Megalodesulfovibrio gigas DSM 1382 = ATCC 19364: one gene and its partner. The protein of the gene in region 1 interacts with the protein of each later gene in a pairwise test. Links are inferred from orthologs where the notes say so. Each region holds a gene or a part of one and is shown in the gene's direction. Other genes may lie near its edges.

The links.
Region 2: the proteins of DGI_RS02760 (region 1) and lysA interact in binary tests that used the Escherichia coli proteins (3 or more experiments, as listed by UniProt). The link is inferred for Megalodesulfovibrio gigas DSM 1382 = ATCC 19364 from one-to-one orthologs.

The regions. Positions count from the first base shown.
Region 1 is NC_022444.1:623,048-635,905, reverse strand. Bases 2,057-4,905 are described here. They hold DGI_RS02760 (response regulator transcription factor), read left to right. Parts: upstream 2,057-3,066; coding sequence 3,067-3,744; downstream 3,745-4,905. Other genes in these bases: DGI_RS02755 (sensor histidine kinase), read left to right, coding at 3,748-4,905; DGI_RS02765 (DMT family protein), read left to right, coding at 2,664-3,011; acs (acetate--CoA ligase), read right to left, coding at 2,057-2,383. In the rest of the region: more of acs, read right to left, coding at 398-2,056; more of DGI_RS02755, read left to right, coding at 4,906-5,196; DGI_RS02750 (EF-hand domain-containing protein), read right to left, coding at 5,270-6,166; DGI_RS02745 (transporter substrate-binding domain-containing protein), read right to left, coding at 6,442-9,582; DGI_RS02740 (PAS domain-containing sensor histidine kinase), read left to right, coding at 9,708-10,883; DGI_RS02735 (chemotaxis protein CheX), read left to right, coding at 10,910-11,437; DGI_RS02730 (response regulator), read left to right, coding at 11,434-11,820; DGI_RS02725 (GGDEF domain-containing protein), read left to right, coding at 11,813-12,715; DGI_RS02720 (bifunctional acetate--CoA ligase family protein/GNAT family N-acetyltransferase), read left to right, coding at 12,808-12,858. UniProt on the Escherichia coli protein: Response regulator member of the two-component regulatory system CpxA/CpxR which responds to envelope stress response by activating expression of downstream genes including cpxP, degP, dsbA and ppiA.
Region 2 is NC_022444.1:1,829,821-1,846,450, reverse strand. Bases 104-3,040 are described here. They hold lysA (diaminopimelate decarboxylase), read left to right. Parts: upstream 104-913; coding sequence 914-2,167; downstream 2,168-3,040. Other genes in these bases: DGI_RS08040 (helix-turn-helix domain-containing protein), read left to right, coding at 2,257-3,040; DGI_RS08050 (hypothetical protein), read right to left, coding at 104-444. Also shown: more of DGI_RS08050, read right to left, coding at 1-103; more of DGI_RS08040, read left to right, coding at 3,041-3,393; DGI_RS08035 (pyridoxamine 5'-phosphate oxidase family protein), read right to left, coding at 3,461-3,925; DGI_RS08030 (deoxyhypusine synthase family protein), read left to right, coding at 4,193-5,164; DGI_RS08025 (transporter substrate-binding domain-containing protein), read left to right, coding at 5,333-6,049; DGI_RS08020 (ferritin), read left to right, coding at 6,177-6,686; DGI_RS08015 (ferritin family protein), read left to right, coding at 6,822-7,310; DGI_RS08010 (2-oxoacid:acceptor oxidoreductase subunit alpha), read left to right, coding at 7,362-9,053; DGI_RS08005 (2-oxoacid:ferredoxin oxidoreductase subunit beta), read left to right, coding at 9,063-9,914; DGI_RS08000 (hypothetical protein), read left to right, coding at 10,001-10,447; DGI_RS07995 (LexA family transcriptional regulator), read right to left, coding at 10,780-11,433; DGI_RS07990 (NAD-dependent epimerase/dehydratase family protein), read left to right, coding at 11,606-12,607; DGI_RS07985 (hybrid sensor histidine kinase/response regulator), read right to left, coding at 12,683-14,398; DGI_RS07980 (response regulator transcription factor), read right to left, coding at 14,440-14,841; DGI_RS07975 (universal stress protein), read right to left, coding at 14,846-15,805; DGI_RS17110 (hypothetical protein), read right to left, coding at 15,809-16,348; DGI_RS07965 (hybrid sensor histidine kinase/response regulator), read right to left, coding at 16,336-16,630. UniProt on the Escherichia coli protein: Specifically catalyzes the decarboxylation of meso-diaminopimelate (meso-DAP) to L-lysine. Is not active against the DD- or LL-isomers of diaminopimelate.

The DNA.
Region 1 (12,858 bases):
GCATGCGGCGTTTGCCTCTGCGCTGCGCCCTCCGCATGATTCCGGACGGAGGATGTCAGATTGTCCACCATAGCATGGGTTTTTGTTTTTGGGCAAGAATTCTATACTGGTGACGGGTGGCAACGCAGCACGGCCGGCAGGAACGCATGCGCTCCGGCCGGCCGTGGAAAGCGGACAGGGGAAGAAACCGGCCGGTGCTAGAGCATTTTAATATTGAAAAAGGACATTGCGAGAGGGGAAACCTTTTGCAAAAGGTTCTCCTCTCTCGCGCTCTCCCCTTCCAAAACGTTGATAGTGCCCTTGAATCACCATAAAAAGTCTTGGAAAGGGGGTTCGGGGGAAGAACCTTTCTTTAAAAAGGTTTTCCCCCGAGAACTCCTTTCAAAAGTAAAATGCTCTAATTGCCGGTGAGATCCTTCTTGCCTTCGATGAGGTCCTGCACCACGCCCGGATCGGCCAGGGTGGAGGTATCGCCGAAGTCGTCGTACACGCCGGCGGCGATCTTGCGCAGCACGCGGCGCATGATCTTGCCGGAGCGGGTCTTGGGCAGGCCCTCGGTGAACTGGATGACCTCCGGCGTGGCGATGGGGCCGATCTCCGTGCGCACCCAGGCCCGCAGGGCCTTGCGCAGGTCTTCGGACTCGTCGATGCCGGTCTTGAGGGTGACGTAGGCGTAAATGGATTCGCCCTTGATGGCGTGGGGCATGCCCACCACCGCGGCTTCGGCCACGGCTTCGTGGGACACGAGGGCGCTTTCCACCTCGGCGGTGCCCATGCGGTGGCCGGAGACGTTGATGACGTCATCCAGGCGGCCCATGATCCAGAAGTAGCCGTCGTCATCCACGCGCGCGCCGTCGCCGGATTCGTACATGCCGGGGAAGCGCTGGAAGTAGGTGGACTTGTAGCGTTCCGGATTCCCGTACACCCCGCGCAGCATGCCGGGCCAGGGCTTGCGGATCAGCAGGTGGCCGCCTTCATTGGGGCCGGCCAGGGAGCCGTCCGCGCGCACAATGGCCGCATCCACGCCGGGCAGGGGTTTGGTGGCGGAACCGGGCTTGAGGGTGGTGGCGTAGGGCAGGGCGGAGATGAGGATGCCGCCGGTTTCCGTCTGCCACCAGGTGTCCACAATGGGCTTGGTGCCGGCGCCGATGTAGGTGTGGTACCACATCCAGGCTTCGGGGTTGATGGGTTCGCCCACGGACCCCAGCAGGCGCAGGGAGGAAATGTCGTGCTTGCGGGTCCAGTCCACACCTTCGCGCATCAGGGCGCGCACCACGGTGGGGGCGGTGTAGAAGATGTTGACCTTGAACTTTTCCACCACCTGCCAGAAGCGGTCCGGCCCGGGCCAGGAGGGCACGCCTTCAAACATGAGGGACGTGGCGCCCAGGCACAGGGGGCCGTAGACGATGTAGCTGTGGCCGGTGATCCAGCCCACGTCGGCGGTGCACCAATAGACGTCGTTGTCGGTGACGTCGAACACCCACTGGGTGGTGTGGGCGGCATAGGTCAGGTAGCCGCCGGTGGTGTGCACCACGCCCTTGGGCTTGCCCGTGGAGCCGGAGGTGTAGAGGATGAACAGGATGTCCTCGGCGTCCATGGGCTCGGGCTCGCAGACGTCGGTGATGCCGTCGGCGTGCGTGCATTCGTGCCACCAGCAGTCGCGGCCTTCCTGCATGGGGACCTCAAGACCGGCGCGATTGACCACGATGCAGTGATCCACGCTGGGGCACTTCTTCATGGCTTCATCGGCATTGGGCTTGAGGGGGATGGTGCGGCCAGCGCGCAGCACGGCGTCCGCCGTGACCACCACCTTGGCGGCGCTGTCCTGGATGCGGTTTTGCAGGGAAACGGCGGAGAAGCCGGCAAACACGATGGAATGGATGGCCCCGATGCGCGCGCAGGCCAGCATGGCGATGGCCAGTTCGGGAATCATGGGCAGATAGAGGGCAACGCGGTCGCCCTTTTTCACGCCCTTGGCCTTGAGCACGTTGGCGAAGCGGCAGACCTCGGTGTGCAGCATCTGATAGGTGTACACCTTGACGTCTTCTTCCGGCTCGCCTTGCCAGATGATGGCCGCCTTGTTGCGGCGGCCGTTTTCCAGATGCCGGTCCAGGCAGTTGTAGGAGACATTGAGCTTGCCGCCGGCAAACCATTTGATCTCCGGCTTGTGCATGTCGTACTCAAGGGTTTTTTCCCAGGGGCTGAACCAGGTCACGAGCTCCTTGGCGCGCTCGGCCCAGAAGCCTTCCGGGTCTTCGTCCGCCCGCTTGTACAACGCCTCGTACGCCTCCATGTCGGGCACATAGGCCTTGGCGCGCGGGTCCGAAATGGGTGCGAAAGTGCGCTTTTCTTTTGACAAACTCTCGATATCCAATTCGCTCATACAGGAGGCTCCTGGGTCTGTAAGGAAAAGGGGCTGCCGGGCGTTGCCCGAGGCTGCATGCGAACGGCAGCAGGCCGCGGCGCCGCACGTTGATTCCTGCCGTCTTGACGTTACGATATGCGCCAAACCAAGACCCTTGGCAAGCCGGCCGCCGCCGCAGGACTGCCGTTCATCGAAAACCCGCCGCCCTTGCCGCCTGCCGCCCGCCTTGACCTGGGCTGCTCGCGGGCATAGAGAGCCGGCATTCTGGTGGTGCAATCGTTTTCGCCCGGGAGGGCGCATGCGCAGTCTGGTGATCCCGCAAACCATCGTGCTGTTGGCGCTTTCCAACGTGTTCATGACCTTTGCCTGGTATGCGCATCTCAAGCATCTGCATGCGCGGTCCTGGGTGGTGGCGGCGTTGGCAAGCTGGGGCATCGCCCTGTTCGAATACCTCATCCAGGTGCCGGCCAACCGGCTGGGGTACACGGCGCTCACATTGCCGCAGCTCAAGATCCTGCAGGAAGTCATCACCCTGGCCGTCTTTGTGCCCTTTTCGGTGTGGTACATGGGCAACCCCCTCAAACTGGACCATCTTTGGTCTGGCCTGTGTCTGCTCGGGGCGGTATACTTTGCCTTCAGGAGCTGAGGTTCTTCGCCCGGCGGGGCGGATTGTGCGCACTTCAACCACGCTGGCGGCCTGCATGAAACGTGTGCTTCTGGTTGATGACGATGTGGAACTGAGCAGCATGCTCACGGAATATCTGGAACGTGAAGGCATGGTGGTAACCGCCGTGCATGACGGGTTGGCCGGTGTGGAGGCCTGCCGCGTGGGCGGGTTCGACATCGCCGTACTGGATGTGATGATGCCCGGCATTGACGGCGTGGAAGTACTGCGGCGCATCCGGGCCTTCAGCCGCCTGCCGGTGCTCATGCTTACGGCCCGCGGCGACGAGGTGGATTGCGTGGTGGGGCTGGAGCTGGGCGCGGACGATTACGTGGCCAAGCCCTGCACCCCGCGGGAACTGGCGGCCCGGCTGCGGGCCATCCTGCGGCGTACCGCGAGCGATGGGCCGGCGGACGTGCTTGCCGTGGGTCCGCTGACCATGTGGCCCCAGGAGCGCCGGGCCCAGTGGTGCAACGCAACGCTGGAGCTCACCAGCACGGAATACAGCCTGCTGGAACTGCTGGTGCGCAACGCCGGCCGGCCCGTGAGCAAGGCCGAGCTCTCCGAACAGGTCCTGGGACGCCCCCTGGCGCGCTACGACCGCAGTATCGATGTGCACATGAGCAGCATCCGTCACAAGCTGGCCACCGGGGACGATTCGCGCGCCTGGATCCAGACCATCCGCGGCCTGGGCTACCAGTTCGTCAAGATCTGATCCATGGGCCGGCTGTTCTGGAAATTCTTCTTCGCGTTCTGGTGCGCCCTGGTGTCCGCCGGCCTGGGGGTCTGGCTGGGGCTGACCCTCTACGAACGCGCCGCCGCCGGCAACTCTACCCTGGCCACGGGGCCGCGGGCGTCCTTCATGGCGGACACGCTGGCGGATCTGCTGTCCCGGGGCGATGTGGAGTCTGTGCGCCGCGTACTGCAGACCTGGGGGCAATTGAGTCCGGATCTGCAGGCCTTGTTCATCGTCGATGCCCAGGGGCAGGACCTGCTTGGGCGTCCCGTGTCGGCAGTGCTCCTGGAGCGGGCCCGGGGAACCGCCCTGCCGTACAGCCCGACCCAGAAGCCTGAGCCGTGGTTCTCCGCCGTGCGCGAGGCGCACAGCCCCAACGGCAGCCTGCATTTGGTGTTTGCCGCGGCCGCAGACAGGGCGCTTGATTCGGGGCGGCCCCTGCCCGTAACCAGCCACGGACCGCCGCCGCCCTATCTGCCTCTGGCGGCCGGGCTGCTGGCCAGCCTGGTGTTCAGCGCGCTGCTGGCCTGGCACTTCGCCAAGCCGGTGCGGCTCCTGCGCTGGGCCTTGGGCTCCGTGGCCGCGGGCAGGCTGGAAACCAGAATCCAGCCCCTCATGGGCGACCGGCGCGACGAAATTGCCGACCTGGGCCGCGACTTCGACCGCATGACCGAAACGCTCCAGCATCACATCGCCGCCCAGCGCCGGCTGCTGCACGATGTCTCCCACGAATTGCGCTCGCCCCTGGCCCGGCTGCAGGCGGCCATCGGTCTGGCCCGGCAGGACCCGGCAAAAATGGCCGCCACCCTGGACCGCATCGAGCGTGAAGGGCAACGGCTGGATCGGCTGGTGGGGGAAATTCTTACCCTGGCCCGGCTGGAGGCCGGCCCGGAGCGCGGCCCCGGCGAGGTCCTGGATCTGGCCGAGCTCCTGGCCGATGTGGTGGCCGATGCCCGGTTCGAGGCCCACGCGGTTGGAAAATCCTTGCAAACCGATGGGTTGGATCCCTGTCCGCTGCATGGGCACGTGGAATTGCTGCATCGCGCCCTGGAAAACATCCTGCGCAACGCCGTGAGCCACACGGCCCCCGGCACAACCGTGGAGGTGCGCACGACCCTCGGCAGCGCCGCGCCGGCAGGGCGGCAGGTGCGGATTACGGTATGCGATCGTGGCCCGGGCGTGCCATCGGAGGAGTTGGAGGCAATTTTTTCCCCCTTCCATCGCGCGGCGAATTGCCAGTCCGGCGTTGCCGGCCAAGCCGGCCAATCTGGCCAATCTGGCCAATTTGGTCAGTCTGGGGTGCCCAGGGGCGGGTTCGGGCTGGGGCTGGCCATCGCCCGCCGGGCCGTGGAGGCGCACCGGGGCGCAGTGCGTGCGAGCAATCGGGAAGGCGGCGGGCTGTGCGTGGAGGTGCGGCTGCCCCTGGACTGAGCAGGGCCCCTGCGCCAAGGGAGGCCGGCGAATCGACCTCCCCTTGCGCGAGGATGCCCGGCATGCGCAGCCGTCATGCCATCTGGCTGAGGGAAGAGACGGAGATCTGCGAGGACGCGCCGTACCGCGTGACCAGGGACTTCAGCAGTTCCGGAGCCATGGAGAATCCGGTGCTGTCCTCTTCGCCGCTCGTGCTTCCTTGCGTGCCCTGGCTTCCGGAGTTGCCGGCGTTGCCCAGGGCGGCAAACAGTTCGTCCAGGCCGGTGTTGTCGCCGGCGCTTTCCGTGCCGGTGGCGCCGAGGTATTCGGCCATCTCTTCGAGGGTGACCACGCCATCCTGGTTGAGGTCAGCCTCTTCATATTCTTCCTCTTCTTCAGCGGAGGCCGCGCCGCTGCCCTGGGCGCCGGCGGGCTGGCCACCCTTGCCGGCCAGGGCGTCCGTGTGCTCCTGTTCGGTGACGAGGCCGTCGCCGTCGCCATCGAGTTTGGCGAACAGTTCGTCGGCCTCTTCCTCGGTGGCGTTCGGGTTGCGGTCCAGCAGGGCGGAGAGCAGTTCTTCCTTGGTGATGGAACCGTCGCTGTCGGCGTCGGTGCTGGCGAAGAGTTCCGCTGCCGAGGCCGTCGCCTGCTGCTGCATGGCGATCATCGTCATGTTGGCCTTCTGCTCCAGCTTCTGGGCCATGGCCTCCAGGGCGTCCGCATGCTCCTGTTCGGTAACAAGGCCGTCGCCGTCCGTGTCGAGCTGGGAAAAGAGCTCGTCCGCATCGGGACCGTTGGCGCCGCCGGTCTTGGCGCGCGATTCCAGGGCGGAGGTGAGCTCCGCTTTGGTGATGCTGCCGTCGCCGTCGGCGTCTGTGGCTGCGAACAGCTCTTCGGCGGAGGGAGCAGCACGTTTTCTGGCCTGCTCGTTGAGAATGCTGCTCCAGGATGTTGATGAAGTGCCGTAACTGCTGCTGATGGCGCTGGTCATACTCATTCCTCCATGCAGGAATGTCTGTGGAGGCGGGCGGAGGGGGACGCCTGCCGATGGGGGGCGAGTGGTTCGGGGGACGAGGCGGCAATTCCTGCCGCATGCGTCCATGCCCTCCCATCAAGCAATCCAGGCACCAACCAGCGTGTTTTTCGCGCGGGAATATGTAAAGGTGGGTAAAAGTTTTAGTCGCGGTATAAAGTTTCCGAAATGTCCTTGAAAAACATTCGGATGGAATGATGCTGCCCACGGGGGCCGGAAGGAAAGGCCTCGGGTCAGGCTGCTGCCAGGGGGATGCGGAAGAGGAAGGTGGTGCCCTGTCCGGGCTGCGACTGCACCAGGATTTCGCCGCCCAGGGCCTGCACCGCTGCCTGCACGGCCGCCAGGCCGACGCCGCGGCCGGACAGTGACGTGATTTCGGGTGCGGTGCTGAAGCCGTGGTGCAGGATGAGGGAGAACGCCTCGGCATCGGAAAGGGCGTGCGCCTGTTCCGGGGTGAGCAGGCCCCGGGCCTGGGCGGTGGCGCGCAGGGCGGCGGGGTCCAGGCCGCGGCCGTCGTCAGCGATGCGCACATCCAGCAGGCCGTCGCGGAGGGTGACGTCACAGGACAGGCTGGCTTCCTGGGCTTTGCCCGCGGCCAGGCGTTCGTCGGGCGTCTCGATGCCATGGTCCACGGCATTGCGGAAGACATGGATCAGCGACCGGGCGAAGCCGGCGAAGCGGGCAGCGGAGACGCGCGTGGTCCTGTCATCGGGGGCCGGCATGCGCAGGATGCCGAGCTGCTTGCCTTGCCGCGCCGCCAGCTGGAGGGCGTATTCCGGGGCGCGGCCCAGGAGGGCGCGGAACGGCACGCGGTCCAGATCCGCCAGCTCTTGCAGAAGGCGGCGGATGTCTTCGGTCAGCAGTTCGTCGGGCAGCGTGTGCAGCAGCTGCCGGGCCAAGCCGGCGGCCCGGGCCTCGCCCAGGCTGGCGCCGCGTTGGAGGAAGTCCGATCCCAACGCCTCCCGGATGATGCCGACATCCTGGGCCATGGCCTCCTGCAACGTGTCGCGAAGGGGCGGCAATGCCGCAAGGCCGTCCGCGGCGAGGGCGCTTTCCAGCTCGTGCAGGACCTGGGGCAGGTGGATGAAGTCGAACTGGGCGAACTGGCCCTTGAGGGTGTGGATCTGGCGCTGCAGCGCGTGCGGGCAGCCGTTCCGGCCGGCCTCGTCGAGCCCCTGCAGGAAGGTCTCGAACTCTGCCAGCAATTGCCGGACGATGGTCGTCTCCCGCACGGCGCTGACCACCAGGGAGAGCCGGTCCCGCTCGGCCTTGACCTCCCGGCGCAGGCGCTCCACGTGGGTGATGTCCGTGAGGATGAGCATCATCCGCCCCGGCGCCACCACCTTGTACTGCACCCGCAGGCGTCGGGCACCCAAGGAGAGGCGTGCCGGCATGAGAGACAGGAGCATGCCCTGTTTGAAGTCGTCCTGCGCAGCCAGGATGCGTTGCAGGTTTGTGGCGAACTGGGCCGCGGCCTGGGGGTCGTCCGGGTACAGCAGTTCGTGGATGGGCCGGCCTTCCAGGGTGCCGGGCGCTTCCTGCTGCAGCAGCACGCCGCATTCCCGGCTGTATTGCGGTTGCAGGCGCAGGTCGTCCCCAAAGGAAAGAAAGCCCTGGCCGGAATTGTCCAGCAGTGCGCCCAGGCTGGCGTGGGCTTTTTCCAGATCCTCGTGGGCCTGACTGATGTTGCGATTCAGGCTGGAGAGCTTGCGATTCCAGGCCACCACCCCCAGCAGCAGAGCCAGCACGGCCAGGGCAGCCAGGCCGATGCGCCACAGCTGGGCGGCGTCGAGGCTGTGTGCAAAGGTGACGGTGACCCACTTTTTGAACGCGGCATCGATTTCCTGCGGCGTGAGGGTGTTGACGGCTTTCTGCATGATGCCAAGCAGTTGTGGGTCATCGCGGCGCACGGCCAGACTCAGGACGAGACTCTCGTTGAGGCGGCCGGCAACCTTCAGGTCCGAAAGATTTTCCTTGCCGATGGCGTAGCTGATGATGGGCAGGCCATCCACAAAGGCGTCCAGATGGCCGGCTGCCACCGCCTCCAGCCCTTTGGAGAGACTGGAGAATTCCGTCAGGATCAGGCCGGGATGGGCCTGCCGCAGCACGGTGCCGCTGATGTTGTCCTCCAGCACGCCCACGGTGTGGCCGTACAGGCCGGCGGCGTCCTCGATGAAGGGCATGTCCGCGCGGGCGGCCACCACCAGGGGGAATCGCAGGTAGGCGCTGGTGAAGTCCAGAAAGGCGCGACGTTGCGGCGAATCCCCGGCGGCGATGATGAGATCGCAACGGCGGGTCCTGACGTATTCCAGGGTCTGGGGCCAGCTGATCGTGGGCGTCAGTTCGAAGCGCACGCCCAGGCGCTCGGCCATGAGGGCCAGCAGATCCGCCGTCATGCCCTCGTGGATGCCGCGTTCGTTGATGCGTTCCACGGGCATCCAGTCCGGGTCGATGCAGTATCGCACCACGCCTTTTTGTCGCAGATGCGCCTGCTCCCACTCGTTCAGGGTCAACAGAGGAGGGCGCTCCGCGGACCGGGATTGCTCCAGGGGCTCGCCGCCCACGCCGGTAGGGTACATGGGCAGCCAGCGGGACAGGATATCGTGCTTTTCCCGCGCCGGAATCTGCTTGTGGGCCTTGTCCAGGATGGACTGCAACAGGGGCATGTCGTCGCGGATCAGGGTGAAGACGTCGAAGGTGTAGTCGGCCTGGCCGGAGATCTTGACGTTGGTGAGGCCGGAGGTGCGGATGGCGTGGGCCACCACGGCCAGATTGTCCAGCATGGCATCGGCCTGGCTGGTGGCCACCATGCGCAGGGCCGTGCCGGGATCTTCCACAAAGGCCAGGGGCAGGCCGGGATGGCGCTCGCGCAGGTGCTCGGAGGCGGTGGAGCCGCTGGCCACCACCACCCGCAGGCCGAGCAGGGCCGCCGTATTGGGGGCCATCACGTCGTCACGCGAGGCGATGGCCAGGGGAAAACGGAAGAAAGGGCCGGCGAACAGCGCATAGCGTTCGCGATCCCGGGTTTTGCCGGTGCCGTCGATACAGTCTATCTCTTTGTTCTGCAGGGCATCCAGCACCTGCTGAAAATCAAGGCCGTCGCCAATCTGGACGAATTTGAACGTCAGGCCGGTGCGGGCGGCGACAAGTTGATAATAGTCGTGCAGGATGCCCTGGTAGCGGCCGTTCTCGATCATGGCCAGGGGCTCCCAGCGCACGTCGCTGAAGGTGATCACCGGATGGGCGCGGATGAACTCTCGCTCCGCCTCGGTCAGGTCCAGCTGGGCTGCTGCGGCTGGTCCGGCCGCTAATCCGGCCAGTCCGGCCAGCAGGCACACCTGGCACCATAGCACCGCCGTCTGCACGGTTGTCATCACCCTGTTGCGTTGCATTCTTCTCCTCGCAGAAAAGGGCGCGTTCCGGCGGCCCCTTGCCAAGCATGGCATAATCGATTCTAATACACGCAACAATCATATGTCCAACCCAAAGGCTGCCTGCGATGGTCTCCCTGGATCAGATGTCGCCCTCCACCAATGTCACGGAAGGCATGCTCCTCGAAACCTATTTCGAGGTGATTCCCTTCGATATTTACGTGGTGGACGTGCACACCTTCGAGCTGGTGTATGCAAACCGCCTGATGCGGCAGCATTTGCCAGCCTCCATGGACCGCGCCCAGCCGTGTCACCTGCTGCTGTACCAGGAGCCTGCGCCCTGCCGGTTTTGCAAGATCAGGCAGTTGGTGGATGAACACGGGCTGCCGAGCATGCAGACGCATGTGTACGAGATGTACGATGAGCCGCGGGAACGGTGGCTGCAGCTGCACGAAAAGGCCATCACCTGGCCGGACGGCCGCACCATGAAGTACACCATCGCCGTGGATATTTCCGAACTCAAGGCCATGCAGAACCGCCTGGCCGAGGCCCATGCCCGCATGGCCCTGATGAACAAGGAGCTGCAGGCGCAAAACCAGCTGCTGCAGGAGCACCTCCGGTTGCGGGAGGACGTGGAGCGCATGACGCGGCACGATCTCAAGTCCCCCCTGACGCCCATCCTCAACTTTCCCCAGATGATCCTGGAAGATCACCCCGAGCTGCCGCCGCGCACGGTGGAAGCCCTGGAATGCATTGCCACGGCCGGGAGCAAGATTCTCAATCTGGTGAGCAAGACGCTGGATCTGCTCCGGCTGGAGCAGGGCACGTATGTGCTGCGCCCGGAGCCGCTCAACGTGCTTGCCTTGCTGCGCTCGGCCCTGCGGGATCTGGACCCCCTGCTGCGGCAGCGCGGGGCGACGTGCGTGCTGCAGCATGCCGGCCAGCCGGCGGAGAAGGGGGCGTGCCTGCTGGTGGCGGCGGAAGAGCTGTTGTGCTATTCGCTCTTCTCAAACCTGCTGAAGAATGCCGCGGAGGCGTCCCCGTCTGGCGCCGAGGTGGTGGTGGACGTGACGCAGGAGCCCGGCATGGCCTGCGTGCGCGTGGAAAACCAGGGCGAGGTGCCGGCTGTCGTGCGGCAGCGGTTTTTTGAAAAATATGCCACCGCCAGCAAAGACGGCACCGGCCTTGGTACGTATGTAGCTAAATTGATTGCCGAGGTGCACGGTGGTGCCGTGGTGCTGGACACTGCCCAGCCGGGGCGGACCAGCGTGCTCGTGCGGCTGCCCCTGGCGGGCCCGGCGTGATGCCGGCAGAACAAGGAGCCTCGGACATGGAACCGTGCAACTGTCCCCAACTGGTCCGGGCCGTGGCCGCCCGGGCAACCTCATTCTTGCAGGAAGAGGTGGATATTGATGTGCAGGGCTGTGAATTTCATCTGGAAGACGTCCTGCAACTGCAGTTGGGCTATCTGACGTCCCTGATGAGCGTGGAGTGCGCCCAAAAGCTGTACCTGGCGTTGAGCTTCGACGAGCCTCTCATCCTGCGCGCCTTTGAACGCTACACCGAAGATCTCGAAATCGACGACGCCGAGCGCAGCCAGTATCTGGAGGAAACCGCAGCGGATCTGGTCAACATCATCGTGGGCAACGCCACGGCGGCGTTCTCCGATTCCGGGGCCCCGGCCATCCAGCTCTCGCCCCCGGTGCTCATCACCCAGGGCAAGAACATTTTCCGCCACAAGGAGGCGCAGTTCTTCCGGGCCATGCTGCACACCGAGTACGGCGTCCTGGACGTGTTCTGCATCGGGCCAAAACGGCTGTTCGACGAAAAACTCAACTACATTGAGGAGTCCGCATGAAGCCGCTGCGCATCATGGTGGTGGACGACTCCGCCATTACCGTGAAAAAACTCGCTAAAATGCTGGAGGAGCTCGGGCACGAGGTGGTGCATGTGGCTGGCAACGGCCAGCAGGCGGCACAGGCCTACCCCGCCGTGCGGCCCGACGTGGTGACCATGGACATCACCATGCCGGACATGGACGGCATCCAGGCCACCAGCCAGATACTTGCCAGCGATCCCGACGCGCTCATCGTCATGATCACCTCCCACGGGCAGGAGCAGATGGTCATCAGCGCCATCGACGCCGGGGCCAAGGGCTACGTGCTCAAGCCGGTCAAAAAGGAAAAGCTCGGCGAACACCTGCAGCAGGTCTACGAAAAATATCGTCCCGGCCATGCTTGAGAACATCCTGTTCGAGACGCACTTCAGCATCATTCCCTTCCCCATCTATGTGGTGGATGTGCACTCGTGGGAAATCATCTTTGTCAACAATTCCTTCATGCGGCTGTACGGTGCAGTCAAGGGCCGCATCTGTTACGCCGCGCTCTTCGGCCGCGAAAAGCCGTGCATGCATTGCAAGATAAAGGATCTGGTGACGGCGGACGGCAAGCCCAACGGCCGCAGCATCGTCTTTGAGCTGTATCATGACGTGGATGACTGCTGGTACCAGTTGCAGGAAAAGGCCATCAGCTGGCCGGACGGCCGGACCGCCAAGTATTCCATCGCCGTGGACATCAACGAACTCAAGCTCACCCAGAACCGTCTGGCCGAGGCGCATGCCGAGCTTTCCCTCAAGAATCGGGAGCTGGAGCGGCTCTCCACCACCGATGCCCTGACCGGCGTGGCCAACCGGCACAAGATCCAGCAGCAGCTGGTCTGCGAGATGGAGCGCGCCCGTCGCCACCAGCGGCCCCTGGGGTTGTTGTTCATTGATCTTGATCACTTCAAGGCTGTGAATGACGACTACGGCCATCAGGCCGGCGATGCCGTGCTGCAGCATTTTGCCCGGCTGGCGACGGCCAACATCCGCGCCGCCGATGCGCTGGGCCGTTGGGGCGGGGAGGAATTTTTGCTGATCTGTCCGGAGGCGGATCTGCTCCAGGCCGTGGCCGTGGCCGAGAAGCTGCGGCAACAGGTGCGCGAAAGCGAGTTTCCGGCCGTGGCGCGGGTGACGGCCAGTTTCGGCGTCACCGTGTTTCAGGATGGCGACACCGTGGAGTCCCTGGTGCATCGGGCGGACAAGGCCTTGTACCGAGCCAAGGAGAATGGCCGCGACTGCGTGGAGACGCTGGTCTGAGCGTCCTTCCTGCCGCGGGCTGCACTGCCCATTGACTTGCCGCGTCCGGCAGGCCATACCAGCTTGGGCCAATCCACAATAAGGAGGCGCTGGTGAACGCGGCCTGCTTCAAGCAGCTTTTCAATCCCACGTCAGTGGCCGTC
Region 2 (16,630 bases), 1.2 Mb from region 1 along the record:
CAGCGTGGCGCTCAGTTTGCCGTAGAACGCCAGCCAGACTTCAAGCGTCAGCACCGTGTATCCCAGACAGGCCATGGCCAGGTAGTTGCTTGGGGCAATCAGCTGTGTGCCGTTGGCCAGCACGGGACCGCCGGTGAAGAACAACACCATGTAAATAAAAGAAATCAACGCCACGGTGAGGCTCACGTTGCCCACGGAACGCAAGTCCTGCAGGCCCGTCAGCAAGGCGAAGGCCACGCAGCAATAAAGCACCCCGTGCGCGAACAACAAGCCTGCTGTGAAGGCATCCTTGAACAGGGCCGCTTGCAACAACGCGCCCACCACCACCAGCACGCCCACAAATGCCGTTGCCGCTCCCGTCCCCTTGGGCTCCCCTTTGCCCAGGTTCAGCAGCGCCACCGGCAGCCACATGACCGAGATCAACACAAGTATTGCCGTTGTCATAATACCCTCCTGTAGTGGGTGATAAAAGAGCGCATGTGCGTGGCGGGCACCCTGGTGCCGGCGCGCCGGCCCCGGGCGCCAGGCGGAATGCCTGTTGATTCCATTTGTCATATCAATTTCTTGTCCAATAGTTCGATTCCCTGTTGTCCCTGGGAGATACGCTGTTTACCATCCCGCAGATTCCCCCGCAGCGTGGGCAAAGCGCCACACTCGCGGGGGTGTTGCGCCCCAAAAAAACGATATCCCCTGCACTTATTCACACCAACACCATGTAATGCATCAATAAATCAAGGCAGTGTCACAATGACGCGCCATGACGCCCATGCAGGCCCATTGTGACACAACCCATTGCACGCCTGCCTCCCGAACCAAATGGACGCAGCATTGCCAGCCGGCTTTACAATCCTGGCCGTTCGGGCTATCGAAAATTCCTTCATCGATTGCTTAAACACCATGCAGGAGATGCGAGATGCATCATTTCGAGTATCGCGACGGCCAGTTGTTTGCCGAGGACGTGCCCGTGGCCCGGCTGGCGGAAGAGTTCGGCACCCCGCTGTACGTGTACAGTGCGGCCACCTTTTCCCGCCATTTCGAGATTTTTGACGCAGCCTTCAACGAGCTGCCGCACCTGACGTGCTACTCGGTGAAAGCGAACTCGAACCTGTCCGTGCTCAATCTGCTGGCCAAAAAAGGCGCCGGCATGGACATCGTCTCCGGCGGGGAGCTGTACCGCGCCCTGGCTGCCGGCGTGCCGGCGGATAAGATCGTCTATTCCGGCGTGGGCAAGCGGCCGGAGGAGATCAAGGAGGCCCTGGAAGCGGGCATCCTTATGTTCAACGTGGAATCCCAGGCAGAGCTGGTCCGCATCAACGAGATCGCCCAGGCCATGGGCACCCGCGCCCGCATCAGCCTGCGCATAAACCCGGATGTGGACCCCCAGACGCACCCCTACATCTCCACGGGCATGAAAAAGAACAAGTTCGGCCTGGACATGGAGACCTCCATGCAGGCCTATGCCCTGGCCAAGAGCCTGCCCGCCCTGGATCCCGTGGGCCTGGACTGCCACATCGGGTCCCAGCTCACATCCATTGAGCCGTTCAAGGAAGCCATGGACAAGCTCATGGCCTTCCACGACCGCCTCACCGGCGAACTGGGCCTGGACATCAAGTACCTGGACCTTGGCGGCGGCCTGGGCATCCAGTACAACGAAGAAGACCCGCCTCATCCGGAGGTGTTTGCGCAGGCCCTGATACCAGTGCTCAAGGAACGCCCCCTCACGGTGATTCTGGAGCCGGGCCGCGTCATCGCCGGCAACAGCGGCCTCCTCATCACCAAGGTGGTGTACACCAAGGACACCCCGAGCAAGCATTTCGTCATTGTGGACGCAGCCATGAACGACCTGACCCGGCCGGCGCTCTACGGGTCCTACCATCGCATCGCCGAGGTGGAGCCCCGGCACCGCACCGCGAGCATTGTGGATGTGGTGGGCCCGATCTGCGAATCCAGCGACTTCCTGGCCCGGGAGCGGACCATGTCTGCCGTGCAGTCCGGTGAACTGCTGGCCGTGTTTTCCGCCGGGGCGTACGGCTTCAGCATGAGTTCGCAGTACAACTCGCGCTGCCGGGCGGCGGAAGTGCTGGTGGATGGCGCCACCGTCACCCTGGCCCGTGCCCGCGAGACGTACGAAGACCTGGTGGCCCTGGAACGAGGCGGCCTGAAATAGGACGCACCCAGCCTTTGATCGCGACACAAACCGGGAACTCAAACTCCCGGTTTGTGTCGTTTTGCAAATGTCTCGACTAAGGGTGTGACATGGACGGGACAGCATTCAAAAAAGCGTTTGGCAAACGGCTGCGATTCTTGCGGGAATTGCGCAGTCTCACCCAGGCCCGGCTTGCCGAGCGCATCGGGGTCACGGAGCAGTACATCAGCATGCTGGAGCGGGGTTTGTCCGCGCCGTCATTTTCCCTGGTGGCGCAGCTCTCCCGCACGCTGGATGCGCACCCCGCGGCGCTGTTTCTGTTTCCCCGGCTTGAGGGCGAAGAGGCCCCGCCCCTGCCCCTGCCCACCCTGCCGGAGAACCTGAGCCGGGTGGCGCATTGGGTGGTGGATCCACAGGGCGTGGAGACCATCTCTGCCGAGCTTGCGTCCTGGCTGCCGGCCCAGCCTGCCGGGGGTGGCCGCGGCAGTCGTGGCGACAAGTCCGCAACGCCCGTCTCCCTCTTTTCCCACGTGCCGCCGGAAGACGCCCGACGCATCCAGGAAGCCCTGCAGGCGGCCGCCGCCGGCAATCCCGCGCCGCTGTTCTCCTTCCGCCTGCTGGCCGACCCGCCCCTGCGCATCCTGGCCTATGCGGTGCAGCAGCCGGACGCGTCCCTGCGCATGGTGCTCATGGACGTCTCGGACCATCTGCGGCTCAAGCAGACCCAGCTGGATCTGCAGGCCGCCGTGGAGGCCCTGGCCGAGGAGCGCACCCGGCAACTGCAGGAAACCGTGGCTCAGCTTGAGGAAGAAGTCCGCCGCCGCCGCGAAAGCGAGGCCGCCCTGGCCGCCGCCGAGGCCCACTGGCGGATCCTCTTCGACCATGCGCCGGTAGGCATCTTCCAGAGCGTGCCCGAGGGCCGCTTCCATGCCGTGAACCATGAAGCCCTGCGCATGTTCGGCTATGATTCGCACGAAGAGATCCTGGCCATGGAGGACATTGGCCGACAATTATATGTCGATCCCTCCCATCGCAGCGAACTCCTGGAGATGCTGCTCCGTCAAGGGGCCATTGACGATTACGCAGTCACCCTCAAGGCCAAGGACGGCCGCACCTTCCGTGCCGCCATCACCGCCCGGCTGCTGCCGCCGGCAGTGTCTGCCGACGGGCACAAGGCGTCCTTCATCGGGTTCGTCAAGGCCCTGCCGTTGGACGACAGCCCTGCGCCGACTGCACTGAAGGCGTAATCCTCAGGCACACCAGCCACACCAGCCGCGCCCAGGCGAGCCCAGACGAGCCCAGACGAGCCTGACGCTACACCAGCGACACGTACTGGGCGTGCTCCACGCCGTCCAGCAACTGAAACGCCGTCAGCCGCAGGCGGATCAGGGCAGTGTCCGGCCGGGAGGCGAACTCCGTCAGCCTGGGATGCCGGGCCAGAAACCGGGCGCGCAGTCCGGCGGCGGCCTCCGGGGGCGTGTCCGCCAGCACAGCAGAGACGGTGAGGGCCTGCACAGCCTCGCGCGCGTGCACCTGTCGTGTGTCCACCAGCAGGCTCACCCTGGGATTCTCCATCAGATTTGCATATTTCCGCGAGTCTTGCGGCGTCGTCAGCAGCAGGTGCCTGCGTTCCGCATCCAGCGCATACGCCATGAGGGAGCAATGCGGCGGCGCGTCCGCCCGGGCAGGGCACGTGGCCAGCACGGCCAGATCCGACGCATCCAGCAAATCCAGACAGCGCCCGATCAGCAGGGCGGCAGGGGCAGAGGACGTGGGCATGGAAGCCTCCTTGTTGGCGTGCATTGTCCCTGCATGCCCGATCCGTGGCGCGCGGGCAAGGCCGCATCGCACCTTTCTTCGCACCTCCGTGCGGCCGGGCATACCCGGCCGGCATTTGCGCATTGCCGGCAAGCGTGCTATGGCTCAACCCTCATTTACAAGAAACTCGTGCGGTACGCGCGCCGGCATCGGCCGCCGCCACTGCAGCCGGATCACACGGACTGCATGCGATCCGCACATCATAGCACCCTAGCCGGAGGAAATTGCATGGGCGCCGTCAGCCAGTTCATGGAGACCAATTACAAACACTTCAACGCCCGGGAAACGTTGGCGGCGGCCAAAGCCTGGAAAGCGCTGCTGGACAAGGGCGGGAAGATGTTCATCACCCTGGCTGGCGCCATGAGCAGCGCGGAGCTGGGCATCTCCCTGGGCCAGATGATCCGCGCCGGCAAGGTGCACGCCATCAGCTGCACGGCGGCCAACCTGGAAGAGGATCTGTTCAACCTCTTCGACAACCACAGCTACGAAGTGGTGCCCAACTGGCGCGAACTGACCGCAGAAATGGAACGCGACCTGCGTGATCGCGGCTTTAACCGCGTGACGGACACCTGCATTCCCGAAACCGTCATGCTCAAGGCCGAGGCCACCCTCCTGGACATCTGGAAGCAGGCGGACAAGAACGGCACCCGCAAATTCATGTGCGAATACTTCTTCGACATGCTGGACCGTCCTGAAATCAAACAGCATTTCGCCATTCCTGCCGAGCATTCCTGGGTCCTGGCGGCCAAGGAAATGCAGGTGCCCATCTTTTCCCCCGGGTTCGAGGACTCCACCCTGGCCAACAAGTTCACGGCCATGGTCATGGACGGTCGGCTGTCTTCCCACAGCCTCATCAAAAGCGGCACGGAAATCATGCACGTGCTGGCCGAATGGTACATGGCCCAGGCCGATGCCGGCACCCCCGTGGGCTTCTTCCAGATCGGCGGCGGCATTGCCGGGGACTTCCCCATCTGCACCGTGCCCATGCTCATCCAGGATCTGCACAAGGACGACACCCCGTTCTGGGCGTACTTCTGCCAGATCAGCGATGCCGTGACCTCCTACGGCGGCTACTCCGGCGCCAACCCCAGCGAGAAAATCACCTGGTACAAGCTGGATGTGGATACGCCGCGGTTCATGATCAACTCGGATGCCACCATCGTCGCCCCGCTGATTTTCGCCTATGTGATGGACTGGTAGTCACCGGCCATCCTCCGCTCTGCAGTTGCACAGACGTCTGCCTGCCCGCCTGGGCGGCAGACGTCTTTTTTTGTCTGGAACCGTTTGACGGCTGCCTGTGATCTGCGTAGTTTTGTCCTTATGTTGCTGCGCTGCGCCATCTGCCTGGCCGTGCTATGGGCATGTGCCATGTTTGCCGTGGACAATTCCGCGCTGCTCGCGTTCGACCGACAAATACTCAAAATATATTATTATATTCGCCCGCCATATTATGTGGAAGACGGGGACGGAGGCGTCCGCGGGCTGACCGCAGACCCCGTGCTCCGGGCTGCGGCGTTGGCGCATGTGCCGCTGCGCTGGGAGGTGTTGCCCCCGGCCCAGCACCTGCCGCACATTCAGGCCAATGCAGGCCCGGCCTGCGCCCTGGGCTGGTTCAAGACCCCGGAACGCGAACACCTTGCCAAGTTTTCGGCAGAAATCTATCGCGATGCCCCCTTCGTGGGGCTGGCCCGCCAAAATGCGCAGGCCTTTGCCGACCAGATGACCCTGGACCAGACTATGTCCAACAGCTCCCTGACCCTGCTGGTGAAGGAAAGCTTTTCCTATGGGGAGCATGTGGATACGCTGATCCGGACGCACAGGCCGCGGCGGGTGAGCACCTTTGAAGAAAACATCGCCATGCTGCACATGATCCAAAACGGACAGGCGGATTACATGCTGCTGGCCCCGGAGGAGGCAGAACACCTCTTCACCCTCGACGCATTTTCCCGCAACGCCTTCCGCATCCTGCACTTTCCAGATGTGCCGCCCGGCAACAGCCGGCATCTGATGTGCACCCGGGCAACGCCGGACAGCCTCCTGGAGCGGCTCAATCTGGGACTTCGGGGCATTCCCTCCCTGCCATGATCCGCCTGCAGCCCAGGCCCTCGAATGGCTTTCCCGGACGCTCCCCCCTTGCGCTGGTTGCGAATTCATGGTCTACACTCAAACAACCCTTTGTCGCAGCAGCCACATTTCTTTTCAGGAGACTCGCATGCTCAGCCCCAAAATGAACGATACCCTCAATGAACAGGTCAAGTGGGAGCTGTATTCCTCGTACCTGTACCTTGGCATGGCCGCCTGGTGCTCCCAAAAGGGTCTGCCCGGCTTTGCCAGCTGGATGCGGATGCAGGCGCAGGAAGAACTCTTCCATGCCTTGAAATTTTACGACTACATCCTTGAACGCGGCGGAGCAACCACGCTGTTCGCCATCGACGCCCCCACGCAGGAATGGGAAACGCCGCTTGCCGTGTTTGAGTATGCCCTGAACCACGAATACAGCGTCACCAAACGCATCAACGATCTCATGGACGTGGCCCATGCAGAGCGGGACCATGCCTGCGCCATCTTCCTGCAGTGGTTTGTCACGGAGCAGGTGGAGGAAGAAGATTCCTTCAACGATATTCTTGCAAAGCTGCGCCTCATTGGCGGCCAGGGCGAGGGGCTCTTCATGATGGACAAGGAGCTTGCCACCCGTCCTGCCCCCACGCCGCCTGCCGCCTGAGACAGGCCCGAAACCCCGGGAGCGCCATGGAACATTTCCTGACAATGCCTCCTGTTCCATGGCCTCCCCAAGCCGCGTGATGCATGCGTTCGCCTGCGCCCGTGCCAGGCAGCGCATTGAACCGGGAGATCGCCCATGACCGCCGACGCCTACGCGCCGTTCCATCAGACCCTGTGCCAGGCCACGGATCTGTGCACCCGGGCCGTGGATTTTTATACCCGGGCCGCCCAGGCCTGCAGCGACAGCAGCATTCGGCACGTGTTCGACCGCATTGCCGAATTCAAGCTGGCCCGCCTGAAAAAATTCGATGCCATGCTCGCCGCGCTGGCCACCCAGGATGCCCCGGCGGCCTGCACGCTGGACGAGGCAGCGCTTGCCCGCGGCGATGCCGTCTTTGCCAAGGCCACGGCCGACTTGCCCAAGACATGCCCCCCCTCCGCCCTGGCGGCCATCGACACCGGGCTGGCGCTGGAGCTGGAAATCAAGGCGTTCTACGAAGCGCAGCTGGGGCAGGCCCAGTTTGCCGAAGAGACCGCCCTGTGGCAGCGGCTGGTCCAGGAATCCAACAGCCAATACATCATGCTAAGCGACTTGCAACGATACTACGACGACTCCATGAGCTGATTGCCCGCGTCCGGCATCCGCTTGTTCACGACTCAGCCGCAGGGAGACGACATGCAGTTGACTGCCGCAACCATCCTCATCGGCGGCGAGGCAGGCCAAGGCCTGGCCACGGTGGGGCACTTGTTGACCAAGACCCTGGTCCGCGCCGGGTACGATGTGGTCGTGACCCAGGATTACCAATCCCGCATCCGTGGCGGGCACAACACCTTCGCCATTCGCACAACCCTGCCCGGCGAGGGTCCGCGGGTGGCCGCCCCCTCGGCATCCGTGGATATCCTGGTGGCGCTGAACCAGGAAACCATCGACCTGCACACGCCGGCCCTCACCCCCGGGGGCGTGCTGCTGATGGGTCAGGCCATGTCCGCGCACGATGTCAATGCCTTGGCCGTGCCGTACAAGGAACTTATCCCCAAGCCAATTTTCGAGAATGTGGCCGCCCTGGGCGTGCTGTGCGGCCTGCTGGGTCTGGACCGCGCCCACCCCGCCCGGCTGGTGACGGAGCAGTTCCAGAAAAAGGGACAAGACGTCATTGACCAAAACCTGGCCGTGCTCGCCAAAAGCCATGACTGGGTGGAACAACAGCCGCATGGCTTTGGCCCCCTGGCCAAGGCCCCTGCCCGCGGCGAACATCTGGCCCTGAACGGCAACGAGGCCGTGGCCCTGGGCGCCATGGCCGCAGGCTGCACGTTCTGCTCCTATTATCCCATGACGCCGGCCACGTCTGTTCCCATGATGCTCGCGGCCCATGCGGAGACTGTGGGCATAGTGGTGGAGCAGGCGGAAGACGAAATCGCCGCCGTCAACATGGTCCTCGGCGCGAGCTATGCCGGCGCCCGGGCCATGACCGCCACCTCCGGCGGTGGCTTTGCCCTGATGGTGGAAGGCGTCTCACTGGCTGGTATGACGGAAACGCCCCTCGTGGTCTTTCTGTCACAGCGCCCCGGCCCGGCCACCGGCCTGCCAACCCGCACCGAACAGGCAGACCTCACCCTCGCCCTGTATGCCGGGCACGGCGAGTTCCCCCGCGCCATCTTCGCCCCGGGCACCATCGAGCAGTGCTTCCACCTGACGGTGCATGCCTTCAACCAGGCGGAAAAGGCCCAGACCGCCATATTTGTCTTGTCCGATCAGTTCCTTGCCGATTCCGTCCGCAATGTGGAGCCGTTCGACCTTGCCGCGCTCCCGCCGGCGGTCCTGCCGGATCGCAGCGACGATGCGCCCGAATCGTACCAGCGGTACGCCGTGACGGAATCCGGCGTCTCGCCGCGCCGCCTGCCCTGCGCGGGGCAGTCGCTTGTGGTGCTCGACTCAGACGAACACACGCCGGACGGGCACATCACCGAAGATTTGGCCGTTCGCGTCACCATGCATGAAAAACGCCTGCGCAAGCATGCGCTGCTGCGTACCGATGCCATCCCGCCCGACTACGACGGCCCCCCCACCCCAGACCTGCTGCTTGCCTGCTGGGGATCCACCCTTGGCGCGGTGCAGGAGGCGGCAGCCCTGCTGCGCGCGGAAGGCCAGGCCGTGGGTGTGCTGCACTTCACGCAGGTCTGGCCCCTGAACCCGGACCACTTTTTGCCGCGCTTTGCCCAGGCAGGCAAGGTCGTCATGGTGGAAGGGAATCATGCCGGGCAACTTGCCAACTGCATTCGAATGGAAACCGGGTTTGCGATGACACAGTGCATCACCAGATATGACGGGTTGCCCTTCACCGCACGCTACATCCTCGACAGACTGTAGGAGCCTGCCATGCTGAACACAGACATCTATGGTGAGTTCGAGACTGCCTGGTGCCCGGGTTGCGGCGACCACGCCATTCTGAAATCGCTCAAGCAGGCGCTGGCCATTCTGGAAATCGAACCGCACCAGTACGTGCATTGCTCCGGCATCGGGCAGGCCGCCAAAACACCGCACTACCTGCGCTGCAACTGCTTCAACGGCCTGCACGGCCGCAGCCTGCCGCCTGCCCAGGCCATCAAGCTGGCCAATCCCGACGCGACGGTGCTGGTCAGCTCCGGGGATGGCTGCTCCTACGGCGAAGGCGGCAATCACTTCCTGGCCGCAATCCGCCGCAATGTGGACATCACCGTTATTGTGCACGACAACCAGATCTACGGGCTCACCAAAGGCCAGGCCAGCCCCACCACATCCGAAGGATCCAAGACCAAAAGCCAGCCCTGGGGCGTGACCAATCAGCCGTTCAACCCCATGGCCGTGGCGGTCGCCATGCGCGCCAACTTCGTGGCGCGGAGCTTTTCCGGCATGATGGAACACCTGACGGACATGATTGTCCAGGCCGTCCGGCACCCGGGCTTCTCCCTGGTCGACGTGCTGCAACCGTGCGTATCCTTCAATAAAATCAACACATTCTCCTGGTATAAGGAGCGCTGCAAACCCATCGACCCAGCCCACGACCCCACCAATTGGGAAGCCGCCATGCAGGTGGCCTCCGTATTCGGACAGACCATCCCCGTGGGTGTGATCTACAAAAACGACAGGCCGCCCCTGGGCGCCCGCTACAAGACCCTTGCCGCAGGACCACTGCACGAACGCACGCCAAACCTCGCGGCAGTGGAGCGCATCATGCAAACATTTGCCTAACAGAGGCAGACACGGTACTGTCCGCGTTCGCAATGCCGGGCCGCAGACCGCACATTCCCGGCGCATGACTGCAACACGACACCCCCATGAATACCGAACACATCACACAACATGTCGTCGGCGTAATCCGCGCCGCCTTTTCCACGGATATGGACGCCCGCACGGAGGCCCTGCGCGAGTTTTTGAGCGTGGTGGCCCCCAAAACCCTGGATAGCCCCATTGAACGCTGGTGTGCGGTCCTTCCTTCGTGCATGCCCTCGCTCTATGAGAAATGGGCCACCATGTTTGCCGAGCGCATGGTGGAGACCATTCCGCACGATCAATTGCAGTACCTGTGCAATGGCGAGCAGGAAAACGACGCCGCCCTGAAGCTCGCCTTCGTGATGTTTATGGAGTCCGCCCGCATGGAACAGCAAATGCCCCTGGATATTGCTGCGGTGGCGACGCAGCAGTGCTCGCCCGAAGAAGAGGTGCTGCTGCAAACCATCTCCCATGCCCTGGCCTCCCGCTTGCGGAGCAAGGACACCGCCTGAGCGGGTGACGCCACGTTTTTTGCGCAACGTGGCGCAAAAGAGATCCTTGACGCCGACACAATCATTGCCACGCAGGGCGCGCCGTGCTGCATGCAACGCGACGACGCGCCCTGCCCTGTTCAATGCAATTCATCAATGCTCAAGGGGCTGCTGCACGCCGGGCACCGCTGGATCCGCTCGCCCGTCAGGCTGGCAACGCACCAGAACAGGACGCGCCACCGGCCCCCCTGCGTTGCAAATTGCACCACGATTTTTTGTCCGCAGCGACAAAACCTCTCTTGCATGACCAACTCCTCGCCGCCCCTCGGGCCGGCTGCGCAATGATGATACGGCTACCGATATTCCCGACAACTCCAAATCATCTTCCCGATGATCCGCACCTGCTCCAGCTCTTCTCCTTGCAACACGATCGGGGCATAGCCCGTGTTGTCAGAACGCAACACCAGCGCCCCGGGGCGACGTTCAATTCGTTTCAGCATGACCGTCTCCTCAACGCCGACTGCGTAGATGGCCCCGGCAATGATGGTCTTCTTGCTTTGATCGATGAGCGCCATGTCGCCTTCCTGAATCAACGGCTCCATGGAATTGCCGAACACATCCATGAGCACCATCATGCCCGGCACACCCTTACGCAACAGCCATGCGCTGCTGAAGGCGTAGTACTCCTCCACGGCGTCATCCACCTCAAAGGAGCCGCCCCCGGCACACAACCTGGCGCGAACCTTTGGGATTTGCACAAAACCCTCCTCCGGGCCAGTGCCTGGCTGATGCGGCTCCCCCGCGCCGGTGGCCAGCCATTGCGGCGACAGCGAATGCTCCTTGGCCAGAATCGCCACCCATGCGTACGGCACTGCCTCGCGCCGCTTGGCCTGGGAAATCGCAGACCTGTTCACGCCGAGGGCCCGGGCCAGATCCTGCTGCGACTGCAACCCCAGGACCTGCGAGGCCCGGATGAAGAAAGATTCAAAGGGGATGTTTTGTTTCATATCCTTTCTGCACTCTTTTGATTAGTTTTATATACATCACGCGCAAAAAACGCAACACATTTCGTGCTTGCCCGACACCCTGCCCTGGCTTACAACAAAGACACTTTTTCACCTGTTATGACCTGGGAATCTCACCATGCAGAGCAGAACCTTACTCAATGAATTCAAATGGATGTTGGATCAGCCGCCCCGGAAATGGCTTGTGACCGGCGTCGCCGGCTTCATTGGATCCAACCTCCTCGAAACACTCCTTTTCCTTGGGCAGCACGTTGTCGGATTGGACAACTTCTCCACCGGCAGCGAGCGAAATCTTGCAGACGTGCGGGAGGCTGTGGGGGAGGATCGCTGGAGATCGTTCACGTTTATACAGGGCGACATCTGCAACGTTGCCGACTGCTCTGCCAGCCTTGCCGGCGTGGACGTGGTGCTGCACCAGGCGGCCCTGGGTTCGGTGCCGCGCTCCATCCAGGACCCCATCACCACCAATCACGCCAATATCACCGGCTTTTTGACGCTGCTGACCACGGCGATGCATCTTGGCGTCCGCCGATTCGTCTATGCCGCCTCAAGCTCGACATATGGCGATTCACCCACACTGCCAAAAGTGGAGCATGTGATCGGCAAGCCCTTGTCGCCCTATGCAGTAACCAAGTATGTGAACGAATTATATGCTGATGTCTTTGCCAAAACCTATGGCATGGAATGCATCGGGCTGCGCTACTTCAATGTCTTTGGACGCCGCCAGAGTCCGGACGGCGCCTATGCCGCAGTCATCCCGCTCTGGTTCAGGGGCCTGCTGCAACATGCGGATATTTTCATCAATGGTGACGGGATGACCTCTCGCGATTTCTGCCATGTGGACAACGCCGTGCAGGCCAACCTGCGTTCCGCCCTGACCGAGAACCCCGACGCGCTGAATCAGGTGTACAATGTTGCCTGCGGCAAGCAGGCCTCATTGAATGAATTGTATGCGCTCATCCAATGCAACGTTGCCGACCACACCCCGGACGCAACGGCCAGGACGCCCACATACAGGGATTTCCGCGCCGGCGATGTCCGGCACTCCCTGGCCGACATCGGCAAGGCCCGCACCCTGCTCGGGTACGAGCCGTACTATACGCTTGAGGAAGGGCTGCGCATCACCGCGCCGTGGTATATCTCCAGGCTTGCGTAGCGCGTACCGCTGCATTCCTGGCAGGCGTTTGCACGGGGGAAGCCTTTCGGAAAGGTTTCCCCTGACAACTGGCCCTCACGCAGCCGGAGAGGAGAGGGAGACCGGCTCGCAGAGGTCCTGCGCCGTGGTGTCACCGGGAGCAAGGGGCAGTTCAATGCGAAAGCAGCTGCCCTGGCCGGGGGTGGAATCCACCGCAATGCTGCCGCCGTGGGCCAACACGGCATGGCGGGTGATGAACAGGCCCAGGCCCGTGCCATTGCTGCCCTTGGTGGAGAAGAACACCTGGAAGAGCTTGTTGCGGGTGGATTCGTCCATGCCGGGGCCGGTATCCTGCACGTCGATGCGCACCCTGCCGTCCACGCGCCGGCAGCGCAGGGTGACCGTGCGGGCGCGGCCATCGTCGGCTGTCGATTGCGAGGCGGCGCACGCCTCAATGGCGTTTTCCAGCAGGTTCACCAGGGCGGCAGCCAACAGCGTGGGATCTGCTGCGAAGGTGGCCGAAGGCTGTGAGGACTCGTCGGACGGTTCCGGCGCGTCCAGCACCAGTTGCACGCCCAGGCGCTCGGCCTTTTCGCGCACCATATTCAGCGTCTCCCGACCGAAGCGACGCAATTCCAATACTTTGCGCTCCGGCTCGCGGCGCTTGGCGCAGAAGAGGATATCCAGAATCAATGTCTTGATGCGACCAGCCACGTCCTTGGTCTGTTCAAAGCCGCGGTGCATGCGGGGCATGTCGTTGCGTTCCAGGCCGGCTTCCATGGCGTACAGCGCGCCATCCAGGGCCGTGAGCAGGCCCTTGACGCCGTGGGAGAGGGACGCCACCACCAGCCCCAGGGAGGCCAGATGCTCGCGGGTGGCGGCCAGCTCGGTCTGCAGGCGCTTGAGTTCGCCCATGTCCACGGCCAGTTCCATCACCAGCACGGTTTCGCCGGTGCTGGTGCGGATGGGCGCGGTGTGGACCACCACGGGAATCTCGTTGCCCTCCTTGCAGAGCAGCACTTCATGCACGCGGCGGGGGGCATCGGAAAAGAAGGTGGCCGGCACGGGCAGGGCGCGTTTTCTGGTCGCCCCGTCCTTGTAGATGGCCCAGCCATCCCGGACCTGGGCGCTCTCGCCGGTGGGATCGCCCAGCCGTTCGCGGTAGCGCTGGTTGACGCTGACGATGCGGCCGTCGCGGTCGTGCAGGGCCACGAAGCAGGGCAGTTCGTCGAGCACGGAGAGGCCGTCCTGCAGATCGGCCGCCACGCCGCTAAACGCCTGGGAAAGACCCTCCACCACCTGCCGGGCGGCGAGCTGGCGTTCCATGGCCACCAGGCGGGAGGCCTGCGACTGCGCCAGGGCCTCCAGGTTGCAGGTGTACTCGTGGAGCTGGCGACGGGTTTCGATGCGTTCCAGGGCGCGGGCCACGGCCACTTCCAGGGCGCCATCGCTCACAGGCTTGGGCAAAAAATCCGCCGCCCCCAACTGCAGGCCCTTGATGGCCAGATCCATATCGCCGTGACCGGTGACGATGATCACTTCCGTTTCCGGAGCCACGGCTTTTATGGCTTCCAGCACTTCCAGCCCGCTTTTGCCGGGCATGCGCACGTCTGTCACCACGATGGCCGGCGGAGGAGGCGCGGCTGTCCCCTGGGCGGTGACGGACGCAAAATGCGCCAAGGCCTGATCGCCGTCGGCGGCCTCAATCACCAAAAAGCCCATGTCCCGCAGGGTCAGGCCCAGCACCTTGCGGACGCCGGCTTCGTCGTCCACCAGCAGAATGGATTCGCTGGCCGTCTGACACTGCTGCATCCGTGCTCCTCCGGGAGATTTCCCGTTTGCGACTGATGGGGTCATCCTGCCAGAAGACGGGCCAGGGCGTCCAGCAATCCTTGGGGGGTTGGCGGTTTGTGCACATGCAGCACGGGTGCGCCACATTCGGCAAGGGGCCGGCCCAGGCCGGCCTCCACCAGCGCCACGGCATGGCGGAAGGCCGGCTCCGAGACGGCGGAAAGGACCAGTACGGGAATACGCGCCAGGGTTGGGTCCATTTTGAGCCCCTGGAGCATTTTGAGCCCGCCCTGCTCCGGCATCATCAGGTCCAGGGAGATGCAGTCCGGCTGCATCTCCCTGGCTTTTTCCAATCCTTGCGCACCGTCTCTGGCTGTGGCGGTTTCGTGGCCGGCCGAGCGGAAGACGGCGCTCACGAACACCCGCAGATGCGCTTCGTCGTCCACCACCAGCACGTTGGCCATGCGCTTAGGCCTCTTCGGTTTCCGGCCGGTGCCCGTAGGGGGAGACGTCCACCTTGTCCGGATGGTTCACGCTGACCACCGGGCAGTTGGAGCGCAGCACCACCTGTTCCAGGGTGGACCCCATGAGGGCCTGTTCCGGGTCCACGTCCTTGCTGTGGTGGGCCATGGCGATGAGGTCAGCCTTGGCTTCCCGGGCGTACTTCAGGATTTCCACGTACGGCTCGCCTTCCCAGATCTGGATGACGTAGTTGTCGAAGCCTTCCATCTTGCTGATGTACTTGTCTTCGATCTTCTTCTTGGCGGCTTCGAGCTTCTTTTCCACATAGGCCTGATCCGGGGCCACGGCGCCGCCTTCCTTGCCCACGTCCAGGGCGTGGAAGAGGTGCAGACGGCAGCCGATGTCTGCGGCCACGTTGCGGGCAAAGGTAAAGGCATGGCCGGACTGCTTGGAGAAATCCACGCCCACCACGATGTTGGCGAAGTAGCTCCAGCAGGTGATACACGGACGGCTGACCACCAGCACCGGGCAGCGGGCCGTGCGGGCCACACGCTGCATGGTGGAGCCGGCCACGGCGCGGTGGCGGGTGGCGCCCACGTCGTCCGCGCGGGTGTGCGCGCCCATGATGATGAGATCCGCGCCAATCTTGCGGGCCGTGCGCAGCACTTCCATGGCCGGATCGCCCACCACGGCTTCCAGGGTGCAGCCGGGATGGTCCTTCATCAGGGCTTCGTACGTGGTTTCCATCTCCTCCTTCACCAGGTCCACGTAGTTCTGGTCCTGGGCCTCGGTTTCGCTGCCGGTGCGCACGTCCGTGGCAAAGGTGGAGAACCCGCGGGTGGGGATGCCGAAAACGTGGAAGACCGTCAGTTCGGACTTGTTCTTCTTGGACAGTTCAAAGGCCACCTTGGCGGCATCGTCGCAGGTGGGGGACGCAGTGGTGGCGAACAAAATCTTCTCGAACATATATTACCTCCTGAGGGCGCATTCCGCTGAAGCGCCGTGGAACGAAAGCTGCCAGGCCACGGCTTCGATCAGCTCGAACAGGGTGAAGACCGTTTCGAAGACGAACTCTGCAAAGCGGTCGCCCAGGACCATGTGCCGGCAACGGCCCAGGCGGAACGGCGCGTCCCACAGGGACGCCGGGGGAATGTGCTTGATGGGGACCTCCTGGCTGGGGGTATCGTTGTGGACGCCGATGAGCGACGTGTACATATCCAATCGGGCCGGGCCGGGATGGCCCACCAATTCCACAGTGCGCACCAGCTCCAGCCGATCGCAATCCGGCGGCATGGGGCCTTTGCCCTGGGCTGCAGCCTGGAGCAGGGCCGGGAGAAACTGGCTGAGCCGCACAAAATCCGTATGCAGCTGAATCATCCTGAACCAACTGCCCAGGGTGAAGCCCTCTTCCAGGGTCACGGCCTCGCCCAGCAGGATCAGAGGATCCTGGGCAAAGGGGCGGCCATCCACCAGCAGGCAGCCATCGGGGGTGATGTCTACTCGCTGCATGATGCACACCTCCCCGTTCCGGCCAGCCCTGCGGGGGCGGCTTCCGTGACAAAATAGCCCTTGGCGCTGGCGGCAGGCAGGCACAGGGCAAAGGTGGCGCCGTCGGGGCCGGCGTTTTCCAGCTCGATGGTGCCGCCGTGGGCCTCCACAATGCGCTTGGTGGCCATCAGCCCCACGCCGGTGCCCGTGGCCTTGCCCGTGGCGAAGGCGGCGAAGAGCCGCTCCCGGGCCTCTTCCATCACGCCGGGGCCGGTATCCGAGATGCGGTAGCAGATGAAGCGC